2 linked regions of the Microterricola viridarii genome follow. Each later gene encodes a partner of the first gene's protein in a complex. Links are inferred from orthologs where the notes say so. Each region holds a gene or a part of one and is shown on either strand. Other genes may lie near its edges.

What was found.
Region 2: the proteins of uvrA (region 1) and mfd are in contact, whole or in part, in a crystal structure (PDB 4DFC), measured with the Escherichia coli proteins. The link is inferred for Microterricola viridarii from one-to-one orthologs.

What each region holds. Positions count from the first base shown.
Region 1 is NZ_LT629742.1:2,104,432-2,110,891, reverse strand. The notes cover bases 2,892-6,321. They hold uvrA (excinuclease ABC subunit UvrA), read right to left. Parts: upstream 6,002-6,321; coding sequence 3,092-6,001; downstream 2,892-3,091. Other genes in these bases: uvrC (excinuclease ABC subunit UvrC), read right to left, coding at 2,892-3,077. Also shown: DNA-binding protein WhiA, read right to left, coding at 1-223; RNase adapter RapZ, read right to left, coding at 282-1,154; more of uvrC, read right to left, coding at 1,218-2,891. UniProt on the Escherichia coli protein: The UvrABC repair system catalyzes the recognition and processing of DNA lesions. UvrA is an ATPase and a DNA-binding protein. A damage recognition complex composed of 2 UvrA and 2 UvrB subunits scans DNA for abnormalities.
Region 2 is NZ_LT629742.1:3,081,547-3,088,895, forward strand. What follows is about bases 2,634-6,952. They hold mfd (transcription-repair coupling factor), read right to left. Parts: upstream 6,566-6,952; coding sequence 2,834-6,565; downstream 2,634-2,833. Other genes in these bases: BLT62_RS14180 (hypothetical protein), read left to right, coding at 2,634-2,790; BLT62_RS14190 (phosphatase PAP2 family protein), read right to left, coding at 6,714-6,952. Also shown: BLT62_RS14165 (MazG family protein), read right to left, coding at 1-499; BLT62_RS14170 (DUF1648 domain-containing protein), read right to left, coding at 509-1,090; BLT62_RS14175 (Na+/H+ antiporter NhaA), read left to right, coding at 1,242-2,459; more of BLT62_RS14180, read left to right, coding at 2,470-2,633; more of BLT62_RS14190, read right to left, coding at 6,953-7,349. UniProt on the Escherichia coli protein: Couples transcription and DNA repair by recognizing RNA polymerase (RNAP) stalled at DNA lesions. Mediates ATP-dependent release of RNAP and its truncated transcript from the DNA, and recruitment of nucleotide excision repair machinery to the damaged site.

The sequences.
Region 1 (6,460 bases):
TCACGGAGACGCTGCTGCGCACACCGTAGAGTTCGGCGAGGTCTTTGCGCACACGGCGCGCGAGCACGGTGGAGTCCAGTTCGGACTCGACGGCGATGCGCCCGGAGATCATGTGCAGACCCCCGGAGAAGCGCAGGATCGTGGCGAGCTCGGCGGCTCGGACCGTGGTCTTGGGGACCTCGACCACGGAGAGTTCATCTTTTACGTCGGCGGTGAGAGCCAATCGTGTTTCCATTCTTTGCAGTGCCAAAAGGCGTGGACAGGCGGCCGGGTGCGACCGCCTATTCGCGTCCGAGGTCTCGATGCCGCACACTCACGGCCACCCGGGGAAGGGCGCCGATCAGTGTCGACAGCTCCTTCACCATGGCGACGGAGCGGTGCTTGCCGCCGGTGCAACCGACGGCGATCGTGACGTGACGTTTGTTCTCGCGCTGGTAGCCGTCGAGCACGGGCTCGAGTGCGGCTGCGTAGCGCGCGAGGAATTCCCGGGCACCGGCCTGCTCCAGAACGAAGGCGGCGACATCGCTGTCGAGCCCCGTCTGAGCGCGGAGCTCTGGGATCCAGAAGGGATTGGGCAGGAAGCGGGCGTCGGCGACATGGTCGGCGTCGGCCGGCACCCCGTACTTGAAGCCGAAGCTGAGGAGCGTGACGCTGACGCCGACGGCATCCACCTCGGAGAAGTGCTCCCGGGTGACGGTCGCCAGCTGGTGGATGTTCAAACCAGAGGTGTCGATGATCAGGTCGCTGGCGCCCCGGATGGTGGCGATGCGGTTTCGCTCGGCGGAGATGCCGTCGAGCAGCGTGCCGTCGCCCTGCAGCGGGTGCGGCCGGCGCACGGACTCGAAGCGGCGCACCAGCACCTCGTCGGAGGCGTCGAGGAAGACGACGCGCAGCGCCGTGCCCTTGCGGAGCTCCTGGATGGCGTCCTGCAGCTCGGAGAAGAACTCGCCGCCGCGGATGTCGATGACGGCCGCGATCTTGGGCAGGCTCGCCCCCGCACGCCCGGCAAGGTCCACGAACGGCCGCAGCATCTGCGGCGGCAGGTTGTCAACGACATACCAACCGAGGTCCTCGAGGGCGTTCGCAACGGTCGAACGACCGGCTCCGGACATTCCCGTGACGATCAGCATCTCGTGCTGCCGGGCATCCGCCATGGCAGATTCTCACCTTCGCTAGAAGAACTGGTGGGCTTATAGCCTACCGAGCGTCGGAGCCGTTCAGGAGCGCAAGTGCCGATAGATCGCCTGCGCGAGGGTGGGGCCGACCCCCCGGACCTCGGCAATCTGCTCCTCTGTGGCCTGTTTGAGCTGTGCGACGGAACCGAAATGCTTGAGCAGCACCTTCACCCTCGCCGGCCCGAGACCGGGCACCTCGCCCAGAACGGAGCCGATGTCGCGTTTGCGGCTGGCCCGCTGGGCGGTGATCGCGAAGCGGTGCGCCTCGTCGCGGATGCGCTGGAACAGGAACAGGGCGTCGCTGTTGCGCGGCAGGATGACGGGATACTCGGAATCGGGCAGCCAGATCTCCTCGAGGCGCTTGGCGATGCCGCAGAGCTGGATTCCCTGCACGCCGGACTCCCGGAGCGCCCGGGCGGCGGCCTCGACCTGCGGCTGGCCGCCGTCGACAATGAGCAGGTTCGGCGGGTAGCTGAACTTGCGCCGCTTCTCGCCGCCCTCCGCTGCCTCCGGCTCCGGCTCCTCACGCAGGTAGGCCAGGCGCCTGCTCAGCGTGCGGTAGATGGAGTCGGTGTCGTCGGTGGACTCCGGGATGTTGAAGCGCCGGTACTGGTCCTTGCGCGGCAGGCCGTCCTCGAACACGACCATGCTGGCGACGATGTTGGTGCCGCCGAGGTGCGAGACGTCGTAGCACTCCATCCGCAGCGGCGCCTCCGTCATCCCGAGCGCCTCCTGGATGTCTTCGAGGGCCTTCGACCTGGCGGTGAAGTCGGAGCTGCGCCGGGTCTTGTAGAGCATCAGCGAGTGGGCGGCGTTCTGGGTGGCGGTGGCCAGCAGCGCGGCCTTCTCGCCGCGCTGGGCGGCACGCACCCCCACCTTGGCGCCGGCGAGGCCGCGCAGCCACTCCTCGAGGGCCTCTGCGTCCTCCGGCAGCTCTGGCACCACGATCTCCCGGGGCGGCGGATTGGACTCGTTGTAGACGGTCTGCACGATGGAGTCGACGAGCTCGCCCATGGAGGCGTCCAGGCCCTTGTCGACCATCCAGCCGCGCACACCGCGGATGCGCCCGCCGCGCACCACGAACTGCTGCACGGCGGCGGCCAGCTCGTCGTGCACGATGCCGAACAGGTCGATGTCGACGGAGTCGCGCAGCACGACGGCGCTTTTCTCCAGCACCGCCTCGAGCGCGAGCACCTGGTCGCGGCGCTTCGCGGCCAGCTCGAAGTTGAGCTCGGCGGATGCCGCCTTCATCTCCTGGGTGAGCTCGTTGATGAGCTTGCGGTCCTGGCTGCCCATGAAGCTCACGAAGCGCATCACGATCTTGCGGTGCTCCTCGATCGTGACGAGGCCGGAGCAGGGGCCGAAGCAGCGGCCGATCTGCCCGGCGAAGCACGGCTTGCCGGAGAGCATGGCCCGCTTGTAGTCGGAGTCCTTGCAGGTGCGGATCGGGAACGCCTTGAGCATCAGCTCGATGGTGTCGTAGACGGCCCACACCTTCGGGTATGGCCCGAAGTAGCGGGCGCCCTTGATGCCGGTGGTGCGGGTGACGAGGGCGCGCGGCGCCTCATCGGCCAGGGTGACGGCGAGGTAGGGGTAGGACTTGTCGTCCTTGAACATGACGTTGAACGGCGGGTCGAATTCCTTGATCCAGGTGAACTCGAGCTGCAGCGCCTCGACCTCGCTGCCGACGACCGTCCACTCGACGCTGGTGGCGGTGGTCACCATCCGCCGGGTGCGCTCGTGCAGGCTCTCCAGCGGCGCGAAGTAGTTGCTCAGCCGGGCCCGCAGGTTCTTCGCCTTGCCGACGTAGAGCACCCGCCGGTTGGCGTCGCGGAACCGGTAGACGCCCGGCTCGGTGGGGATCTCCCCCGTCTTGGGCCGGTAGCTCAGAACGTTCGCCATCGCCGCCGCCCGGGCTAGCCTGCGGCCACGGCGCGGTGCTGGGAGCGCTGCGGTGCGGCATCCGCGGCGAGCACCTCTTTCAGGAAGACGCCGGTGTGGCTCTTCTTGTTTGAGGCGACCTGCTCTGGCGTGCCGGTTGCGACGATCTTGCCGCCGCCGGAGCCGCCCTCCGGGCCGAGGTCGATGACCCAGTCGGCGCTCTTGATGACGTCGAGGTTGTGCTCGATGACGATGACGGTGTTGCCCTTGTCGACGAGGCTGTTCAGCACGATGAGGAGCTTCCGCACGTCCTCGAAGTGCAGGCCCGTCGTCGGCTCGTCGAGCACGTAGACGCTGCGACCGTTGGAGCGCTTCTGCAGCTCGGTGGCGAGCTTGACGCGCTGCGCCTCGCCGCCGGAGAGCGTGGTGGCGCTCTGGCCGAGGGTGACGTAGCCGAGGCCGACCTCGACGAGGGTCTTCAGGTAGCGGTGGATCGCCGAGATGGGCTCGAAGAACTCGGCCGCCTCGCTGATGGGCATCTGCAGCACCTCGGCGATGTTCTTGCCCTTGTAGTGCACGGTGAGGGTGTCGCGGTTGTAGCGCGCGCCGTGGCACACCTCGCAGTCGACGTACACGTCGGGCAGGAAGTTCATCTCGATCTTGATCGTGCCGTCGCCGGAGCAGGTCTCGCAGCGGCCGCCCTTGACGTTGAAGCTGAACCGGCCGGGCAGGTAGCCGCGGGTCTTCGCCTCGATCGTCTCGGCGAACAGGGTGCGGATGCGGTCGAAGACGCCCGTGTAGGTGGCCGGGTTGGAGCGCGGGGTGCGGCCGATCGGCGCCTGGTCGACGTGGATCACCTTGTCCAGCTGCTCGAGCCCGGTGACCCGGGTGTGCTTGCCCGGCAGCTTGCGGGCGCCGTTGAGCTTGTTGGCGAGCACCCGGTAGAGGATGTCGTTGACGAGCGAGGACTTGCCGGAGCCGCTGACCCCGGTGACGGCGGTGAAGGTGCCGAGCGGGAACTCGGCGCTGACCTTGCGCAGGTTGTTGGCCTGGGCGCCGACGACCTTGATCTGGCGCTCCGGGTCGACCGGGCGCCGGGTGTGCGGGGTGACGATCTGGCGCCGTCCGGCGAGGTAGTCGCCGGTGAGCGAGCGGGTGTTCGTCAGCAGGTCGTCGTAGGAGCCGGAGTGCACGACGCGGCCGCCGTTGACGCCGGCGCCGGGTCCGATATCGACGATCCAGTCGGCCGTGCGGATGGTGTCCTCGTCGTGCTCGACGACGATGAGTGTGTTGCCGAGGTCGCGGAGCGCCACGAGCGTCTCGATCAGGCGGCGGTTGTCGCGCTGGTGCAGGCCGATGCTCGGCTCGTCGAGCACGTAGAGCACGCCGGTCAGGCCGGAGCCGATCTGGGTGGCCAGGCGGATGCGCTGGGCCTCGCCGCCGGAGAGCGTCGCGGCGGCGCGCGCCAGGTTGAGGTAGTTGAGGCCGACCTTGACGAGGAAGTCGAGGCGCAGCTTGATCTCGCGCAGCACCTGGGCGGCGATGGCCTGCTCGCGCTCGGTCAGTTCCAGCTTGTCCATGAAGCTGCGGGCATCCGTGAGGCTGAGCTCACAGACATCCGCGATGCTCTCGCCGTGGATGTGCACGGCGAGCACCTCGGGCTTGAGCCGCTTGCCGTTGCAGACCTGGCAGGCGACCTCGCGCAGGTACTCTGCCCAGCGGGCGCGCTGGTTGTCGGTCTCGGCCTGGGCGTACTGCCGCTCGATGTAGGGCACGACGCCCTCGAAGCCGGAGGTGTAGCTGACCTCGCGGCCGTAGCGGTTCTTCCACTTGACCTTGACCTCGAAGTTGTCGCCGTTCATCACGGCGGAGCGCACGGTCGCCGGCAGCTTCGCCCACGGCGTGGTGAGGTCGAAGTCGAGGTCGCGGGCGAGGCCCTCGAGCAGCTTCTCGTAGTAGCTGAACAGGCCCTTGCCCTGGGTGGTCCAGGGCAGGATGACGCCCTCGGCGATGCTGAGCTCCGGGTCGCCGAGCAGCAGGTCCTCGTCGACCGACATCCGGGTGCCGAGGCCGGAGCACTCCGGGCAGGCGCCGAACGGGGCGTTGAACGAGAACGTGCGCGGCTCGATCTCGGTGAGCTGGATCGGGTGGTTGTTCGGGCAGGAGAGCTTCTCCGAGAACGTCTGCCACGCCTCGTCGCCCTCCCGGTCGACGAAGTTGATCTTGACGAGGCCGTCGGTCAGGCGCAGCGCCGTCTCGAGCGAGTCGGTGAGCCGGCTGAGCAGCTCGGGGTCGGCGACGAGGCGGTCAACGACGACGGCGATGTCGTGCTTGATCTGCTTCTTCAGGGTGGGCGGGTCGGAGAGCTGGATCTGCTCGCCGTCGACGATGGCGCGCGAGTAGCCGCCGGCCGCCAGCTCCTTGAACAGGTCGACGAACTCGCCCTTCTTCTGCGAGACGACGGGGCTGAGGATCTGGTAGCGGGTTCCCTCGGCCAGCTCCATCAGCTGGTCGGCGATCTGCTGCACGGTCTGGCGCTGGATCTTCTCGCCGCAGACGGCGCAGTGCGGCACGCCGACACGGGCCCAGAGCAGGCGCATGTAGTCGTAGATCTCGGTGATGGTGCCGACGGTGGAGCGCGGGTTGCGGTTGGTCGACTTCTGGTCGATGGAGACCGCCGGGCTGAGGCCCTCGATGAAGTCGACGTCGGGGCGGTCGACCTGGCCGAGGAACTGGCGCGCGTACGCGCTCAGCGACTCGACGTAGCGGCGCTGCCCCTCGGCGAAGATTGTGTCGAACGCCAGCGAGGACTTGCCGGAGCCGGAGAGCCCGGTGAAGACCACGAGCGAATCGCGCGGGATCTCCAGGTCGACATTGTGCAGGTTGTGCACGCGGGCACCCTGAACGCTCAGCTTGGACGTGGATTCGACTCGAGAAACTGACACCAGACAAGTCTAGGAGACGCGCGGCGCATTCGAAGACTCGTTCTACAAGCTGTTGGCGAACATACAGCCAGCGCGCGGGCACCGGTCCCGCCGCGTCGGGCGGCACTCCTGCCGAGTGGGCCTGTCGAGATCCCGGCGTCGACCGGCGGATGCCGCAGCGTGCGCCACTTCGTGTTGCTCTGCGCCACATGATGTGGCGCAGACGGCCACGAAGTGGCGCTGGGCGAGGGCCCGGGCGTCAGCGCCTCGGACGCCGCCCGACGACGCATCAAGCGGGGGCTTCCGAACAGTGTGGCGTCCTCGTACCGTGCAGGAGCCCCCGCTCGGCGCGCCGATAGCGTCGGCCTCCGGAGCCGGCCCTCCCTCGAGCCAACGGGCTGCGCGCAGCACCGGCGGATGCCGCAGCGTGCGCCACTTCGTGCTGCTCTGCGCCACATCATGTGGCGCGGAAGGCCACGA
Region 2 (7,349 bases), 980 kb from region 1 along the record:
CGAGCAGCTTGTCGGCGAGCCCGAGCGAGGGCATGCCCTGCGGGATGCCGTCGAGCACGCTCGTGCGCTCCGGCTTCTCCGCGGCTTTCAAGTCGTCCCAGAACGCGACGACGTCCTCGGAGGTCTCGGCGACGACGTCGCCGAAGACATGCGGGTGCCGGCCGATGAGCTTCGCGTTCAGGGTGGCGGCGACATCCTGCACGGTGAAATCCTCGCCCGCGGTGTGCGCGGCGATGTCGCTGTGCAGGATCACCTGGTAGAGCACGTCGCCGAGCTCCTCGATCATCTCGTCGCGGCTGCCGGCCTCGATCGCGTCGACCAGCTCGTGTGTCTCCTCGACGAGGTACTGCACCAGCGAGGCGTGCGTCTGCTCCGCGTCCCACGGGCAGCCGCCCGGTCCGCGCAGCTTCGCCACGGTCGCGATGAGCGCGTCCAGCGGGGTGCCCGCGGCCTCCGCGGGCGTCGTCGGGGCGGATGCGGCAGCGGCGGTTTCACTCATGCGCCCAGCCTAAGCGCCGACCTTGTAGGTCTCGGCGCGCTCGCTGCGGACGATTCCGACGACGCCGAACGCCAGCACGCCGAGGAACCCGCCCATCAGCAGGATGAACGCCCACGGCGCCGCCCAGCCGGGCACGCCGAACCAGGTCAGCAGGGCGACCGTGCCGATGAGCAGTGCGACACTCAGCGCGAGGCGTTCCAGCATGCGCCGGGTGAGCAGCAGCGTCTGCGTCGTGGCGGGGGCGCGCGGGGAGAGCTGCATTCCGGCGGCCGGATGCGGCTGGCTCCCGCCGAGTGCGTCGAGCACCGGCAACAGCGCGGCCAGCACCCACATCAGCAGGGTGGCCCCGAGGCCGATGAACACAGGTAACAGGAAGCCGCCCACGCTCTTGGCCGCCCAGGCGTCCGGCTGGAAGGCGGCGTCGAAGTGCACGGGCATCGGGTCGGGCACGGCCGGGTAGTGCGCGATGCCGATGCCGGCCACGGCGAGCAGATAGCCGAACCCAGCGAGGATCGGCCAGAGCCGGATCCGCGCCGGCGGCGCCGCCTGGGCCGCGCTTTGTGCGCCCTGCTCGCTCTGTGTCTCCCCCACGCCTCGACCCTATCGCGGCAGCCCTCATCCTTCGCGGGACCGACGGCATCCGCCCCACGACCGGTACACTGATTCACGGTGAGCCGGGAAGTCTGGTCGGCGGGCACATGTGCTCTATGACGTCGACTGAACCCAATCTGGAGGGCCATCTGTGGCTATTTTCCGTTCCGAACGCTACGCCGCGATGCTGCTCCTGGGCGCGGCCGTCCTCGGCCTTGTGCTCGCCAACAGCGCGATCGGCCCCGAGCTGCTCGCCCTGAAGACCGCCCACCTCGAGCTGCCCTGGCTCGGCCTCGATCTCTCGCTCGGGCATTTCGTCAGCGACGGCCTGCTCGCCATCTTCTTCTTCATTGTCGCCGTCGAGCTCAAGCGCGAGCTGGCGATCGGCGAGCTGAACAGCCTGAGCAAGGCCGCCCTGCCGGCCATCGCGGCGCTGGGCGGCGTCGTCGTGCCCGCCGGCATCTTCCTGTTGATCACCGCCGGATCGGGCTGGGAGAACGGCTGGCCGGTGCCGACGGCGACCGACATCGCCTTCGCGCTCGGCCTGCTCGCCATCTTCGGGCGGGGCATCCCGACCCGGGTGCGGGTGTTCCTGATGGCCCTGGCCGTGCTCGACGACCTGGTCGCCATCCTCATCATCGCCTTCTTCTTCACCAGCGACGTGCAGCTGAGCTCGCTCGGCTTCGCCGCCGTCACCCTGCTGCTGTTCTCCGGCGTCAGCCGGCTGCTGCGGCCGCGCTCCGGCTACATCCTCAGCCGCAAGGCGCAGTGGCCGCTCATGCTGGCGATGTGGGTGCTCGCGATCCTCACCTGGTACTTCGTGTTCCAGTCCGGTGTGCACGCCACGATCGCCGGTGTGCTTCTCGGCCTTGTCATGGCGCGCCGCCCGGGCAGCCGCGCCGTGCACGGGCTCGAGCCGTGGTCGAACGGCCTGATCCTGCCGCTGTTCGCGTTCTCGGCGGCGCTCGTCGCCATCCCCACCGTGAGCCTCACCCAGCTGAGCCCGGCGTTCTGGGGCATCCTCATCGCCCTGCCGGTCGGGAAGCTCATCGGCATCACGCTGGCCGGCGGGCTCAGCGGGCTCGTCGCCCGCCGCTTCGGCGGAATCTCGCTGCGGATCGGCGACCTCCTCGTCGTCGCCTCGCTCGGCGGCGTCGGTTTCACCGTCTCACTGCTGATGAATGAGCTTGCCTTCGCGAGCAGCCAGGAGGTCGTCGACGAGGGCACCATCGCCGTGCTGCTCGGCTCGGCCGTCGCCATGGTCTGCTCCGCGGCGTTCGTCAGCTGGCGTGCGGCCCAGTACCGGGCCGGCAAGCTGGCCGCGACGCCGACGGACGAGCCGGCGCCGGGCACGGCGCCGCTGTTCTAGGCTGACGGGCATGCACTCTCACGGCGGCGACGACTCCGCATCGACCGAGCCCGCGTCTGCGCACCTGACGGCGGAACTCCGCCCGCGGGAGAGACCGCGCGGCATCCGGGGCGTCATTCACACCGTCGCCTACCTGGCCGGCACAGCCCTCAGCCTCGGCAGCCCGTCGGTGGCCGACATCATCGTGGTGCGCACCGCAACGGGCAACGAGGTGCTGCGCAGCAGCGCCGGGGATCTCGTCGAGGCCGACATGCTGCTGCAGCGAATCCACGGCGACCTCGAGTCGATGACGGTGAGCGAGTTCCTCCGCGAGTGGGGTCACATCAGCTGAGCGGCCGGGGTGGCCCCGGCCGCCGCGCCGGCCACTCCGCCCGCTATTCGGCCTGCTTCCCCGGAGCCTTCTCCTGCACCTTCTCCTGCACGACGACGGGCGGCGGGAAGATGGCGGTGAGCAGCTGGCTCACCCACTCCAGCAGCGCGGCATCCGGGTTCTCGTTGTCGGAGAGGTCCGGCAGCGGCACCGAGAGCACGCCCTGCTGCGCGAAGTAGCGCGAGCCCAGGTACATGCGCTGCAGGCGCACCTGGATCGAGTCCGGCAGCGTGGCCTGCGCGATGCGCAGCTTGTCGCCCATCGCGACGACCTCGCTGAGCCCGGCCCGCTGGGCCTGCCGGCGCAGCTTCGACACCTCGATGAGCGTCTGCACGGGTGCCGGCGGCTCGCCGTAGCGGTCGACGAGCTCCTCCAACACGAGGCCGATGGTCTCGTCCTTGGCGGTGATCGAGCTGGCCGTGGCCAGCTTCTGGTAGGCCTCGAGGCGCAGTCGCTCGCTGTCGACGTACTCCTCCGGGATGTGCGCGTCGACCGGCAGCTCGAGCCGCAGCTCGGTCTGCCCCTCTGCGACGTCGCCGCGGAACGTCGACACCGCCTCGCCGATCATCCGCAGGTAGAGGTCGAAGCCGACGCCAGCGATGTGCCCGGCCTGCTCGCCGCCGAGCAGGTTGCCGGCGCCGCGGATCTCGAGGTCCTTCAGCGCCACCTGCATGCCGCTGCCGAGCTCGTTGTTCGCGGCGATCGTCGCCAGCCGGTCGTGCGCGGTCTCGCTGAGCGGGGTGTTCTCGTCATAGAGGAAGTAGGCATAGGCGCGCTCGCGGCCACGCCCGACGCGGCCGCGCAGCTGGTGCAGCTGGCTGAGGCCGTACTTGTCGGCGCGGTCGATGATGATGGTGTTCGCGTTGGCGATGTCGAGGCCGGTCTCGATGATCGTCGTCGAGACGAGCACGTCGAACTTGCGCTCCCAGAAGTCGGAGACGACCTGTTCGAGCACCGCCTCGGAGAGCTTGCCGTGGGCGACGGCGATGCGTGCCTCCGGCACCAGCTCGGCCAAATGGGCGGCCACCTTGTTGATGCTGGACACCCGGTTGTGCACGAAGAAGACCTGGCCCTCGCGCAGCAGCTCGCGCTTGATCGCGGCTGCAACCTGCTTGTCCGAGTACGGCCCGACAAAGGTGAGGATCGGATGCCGGTCCTCCGGCGGCGTGGCCAGCGTCGACATCTCACGGATGCCGGTGACAGCCATCTCGAGGGTGCGCGGAATCGGCGTCGCACTCATCGCGAGGATGTCGACGTTGGTCTTCATCTTCTTCAGCGAGTCCTTGTGCTCGACGCCGAAGCGCTGCTCCTCGTCGATGATGACGAGGCCGAGGTCCTTGAAGACGATCGAGTTGGAGAACAGCCGGTGGGTGCCGATGACGACGTCGACGGTCCCGTCCAGCAGGCCGGAGATCACCTCGGCCGACTCCTTCTCGGTCTGGAACCGGCTGAGCGCGCGCAGGTGCACCGGGAAGCCGGCGAAGCGCTCCTGGAACGTCTCGAAGTGCTGCTTCACGAGCAGCGTGGTCGGCACCAGCATTGCGACCTGCTTGCCGTCCTGCACCGCCTTGAAAGCCGCCCGCACGGCGACCTCGGTCTTGCCGAAGCCGACGTCGCCGGAGAGCAGCCGGTCCATCGGGATCGGCCGTTCCATGTCGGCCTTGACCTCGTCGATGGTCTGCAGCTGGTCGGGCGTCTCGGCGTAGGGGAACGCCTCCTCCAGCTCGCGCTGCCAGGGCGTGTCCGGCCCGAAGGCGTGGCCCTTGGCCGCCATCCGCGCGGAGTAGAGCTTGACCAGCTCGACGGCGATGTCGCGCACCGCCTTGCGCGCCTTGCTCTTGGCGTTGGCCCAGTCGCTGCCGCCCATCTTGCTGAGCGCGGGCGCCTCGCCGCCAACGTAGCGGGAGAGCTGGTCGAGCTGGTCGGTGGGCACGTAGACCCGGTCGCCCGGTTGGCCGCGCTTCGACGGCGCGAACTCCAGCACCAGGTAGTCGCGCACGATCGTCGGCGCCGCGGCGATGCCGGCCGTGCGGGAGGGCCCCTTGGGCCGGCTGCCTGCGGCGACGGTGCGCTGGGTCATCTCGATGAAACGGCCGATGCCGTGGGTCTGGTGCACCACGTGGTCGCCGGGCTCCAGCTGCAGCGGGTCGACCACGTTCTTGCGGCGGCTGGCGAGCTTCTTGACCTGGCGCGAGTCGTAGCCGACGGCGCGACCGTAGAACTCGCTCTCGCTGATCAGGGCGAGCTTGGCATCCGACAGCTCGAAGCCGTGTGCGGCCTCGGCCTGCACCAGATAGGCGACGCCGGGCTCGGGCTCGGCCGGGAACGAGTCGACGATCTGGGCGGCGAGCCCGCGCTCGGCGAGCACGTCGTTGGCGCGCTCGACAAGGCCGCGACCGCCGGCGACGATGGCCAGGCTCCAGCCGTCGGCCAGCCGGGTGGCGACGTGCTCGATGGCGCCGCCGACATTGCCCTGGAAGCTCGGAACGGCCTGGCTCTGCACCCGCACCGTGGTGCCAACCTCGAGGCCGGCCACGAGCTCGGCGATGCTCTCGTCCGTCAGCTCCGCCAGGGCGTCGCCAGAGTCAAACACGGAGAAGGTCCACCACGGGTGGTCCGGCGTCTTGTGCCCCGGCGCCCCGAGGCGCACCGCATCCCGCACGGCGTTGAGGGTGAGGAAGTCGCCGGATGCCAGGTCGATCGGGGTCTCGGCACCGAAGGTCGCCGCGCTCCAGGCCGCCGAGAGGAACTCCCGGTTCGTCTCGGCCAGGCTGACGGCGCGGCTGGCGACCCGCTCGGGCGAGAGCACGGCGACGGCGGCGCCGTCCGGCAGGTAGTCCGTCATCGGGACGAGCTTGTCGACGAGGGCGGGCGCGAGACTTTCCATCCCTTCGACCGGGATTCCCTCGGCGATCTTGGCGAGCATCTGCGACAGGCTCGGGAACTCGTGCTGCATCTCGCGGGCCCGCTGGCGCACCGGCTCGCTGAGCAGCAGCTCGCGGCTCGGCGGCAACAGCACGCTCGTCACCGCATCCGGCAGCGAGCGCTGGTCGGCCACCGAGAAGGCGCGCATCTGCTCGATCTCGTCGCCGAAGAAGTCGACGCGCACCGGGTGCTCGGCGACGGCGGGGAACACGTCGAGGATGCCGCCGCGCACGGCGAACTCGCCGCGCCGGGTCACCATGTCGACGCGGGTGTAGGCCAAGTCGACGAGCTGGCCGGCGAGCTTGCCGAGCTGGTAGCCGCGGCCGCCGGCGACGAGCTCGATCGGTTCGAAGTCGGTGAGGTTGTCAGCGACGGGCTGCAGGGCGGCCCGCACGGAGGCGACGACGATGAGCGGATGCGGCGGCGCGGCGGCGGCAGCCTCTCCCCCGGCCCATTCCTCGCCCCACGTGCGCATCCGGCGCAGCGCGAACAGGCGCCGACCGACGATCTCTGCGCTCGGGCTCAACCGCTCGTGCGGGAGCGTCTCCCACGCGGGGAAGTCGATGATCTCGGCATCCGGGACATAGGCGGCGAGGTTGGAGCGCAGCGTCTCTGACTCGCGCCCGGTCGCCGTGACGATGAAGAGCACGGGCGGTTTGCCCGCCTCCCGGCGGCGTTCGAGCAAGGCAGCCAGCAGCGGCGGGTTGAGCCCCTCGGCGAGCGAGAAGTCGGCATCTCTGGAGTACTCGGCCAGGGCCGCTTCGAATGTGGAGGCGCGCGAAAGCGCACGAGACAAGCCCTGAAGTATCACCCTCAGATTCTACGCAACCACCCGGGCGCGGCGTCGGCCGGGCGGCGGTGCCGAGAGCGAACGCACTCGTGACCCAGAACCCAGTCGTGGCCCAGAACCGGGGAGGCCCTGGGCCACGACGAGGCGGTGCGCGGCAGCGCAGCTCCGGCTAGGCGGCGCGCTCGCCTGCGCGTGCCCTGGGCTGGCGAGGCTTGGGCTGGCGCGCGATCGCCTGCGCGAAGAGTGGCCAGAGCAGCAGTGCGACGGCGGCGCCGAGCGCGATGCCGGCGAACGTGTCGCTCAGCCAGTGCGCCGAGAGGTAGGTGCGGTTCAGCACGGTGACGATCACCAGGACGAGAGCGGTGATCCAGGCCCAGCGCCGGTTGATCAGGAGGCAGAGCACGACGACGAACAGGGTGAACCCGGTGAGGTGCCCGGAGGGGAAGGAGCCGAAGTCGACCGTGACGAGCGGGTCGTTCGGTCGTTCCCGGCTGACGACGGCCTTGACCACCTGGGCGAGCGTGGACGCCAGCATCGTGGCCACGAAGAAGTACAGCGCGGCCCACCAGCGGCGCAGCACGAGCAGCGCGACGAGCGGGATCAGGATCGTGAAGATGGATCCGATCGGCCCGCCGGTCGTGTGGTCGACGACGACGTTGAACGCGGTGAACGCGTCGTTGCGCGGCGCGAGGACGACGTCGTGCCACCACTGGTCCATGGCGACGAACCAGGGAGAGTTCGCACTGGCCAGCACGCTGGCGAACAGCACGGCGAACACGGCCAGGCTGATGAGCCCCCAGGCGAC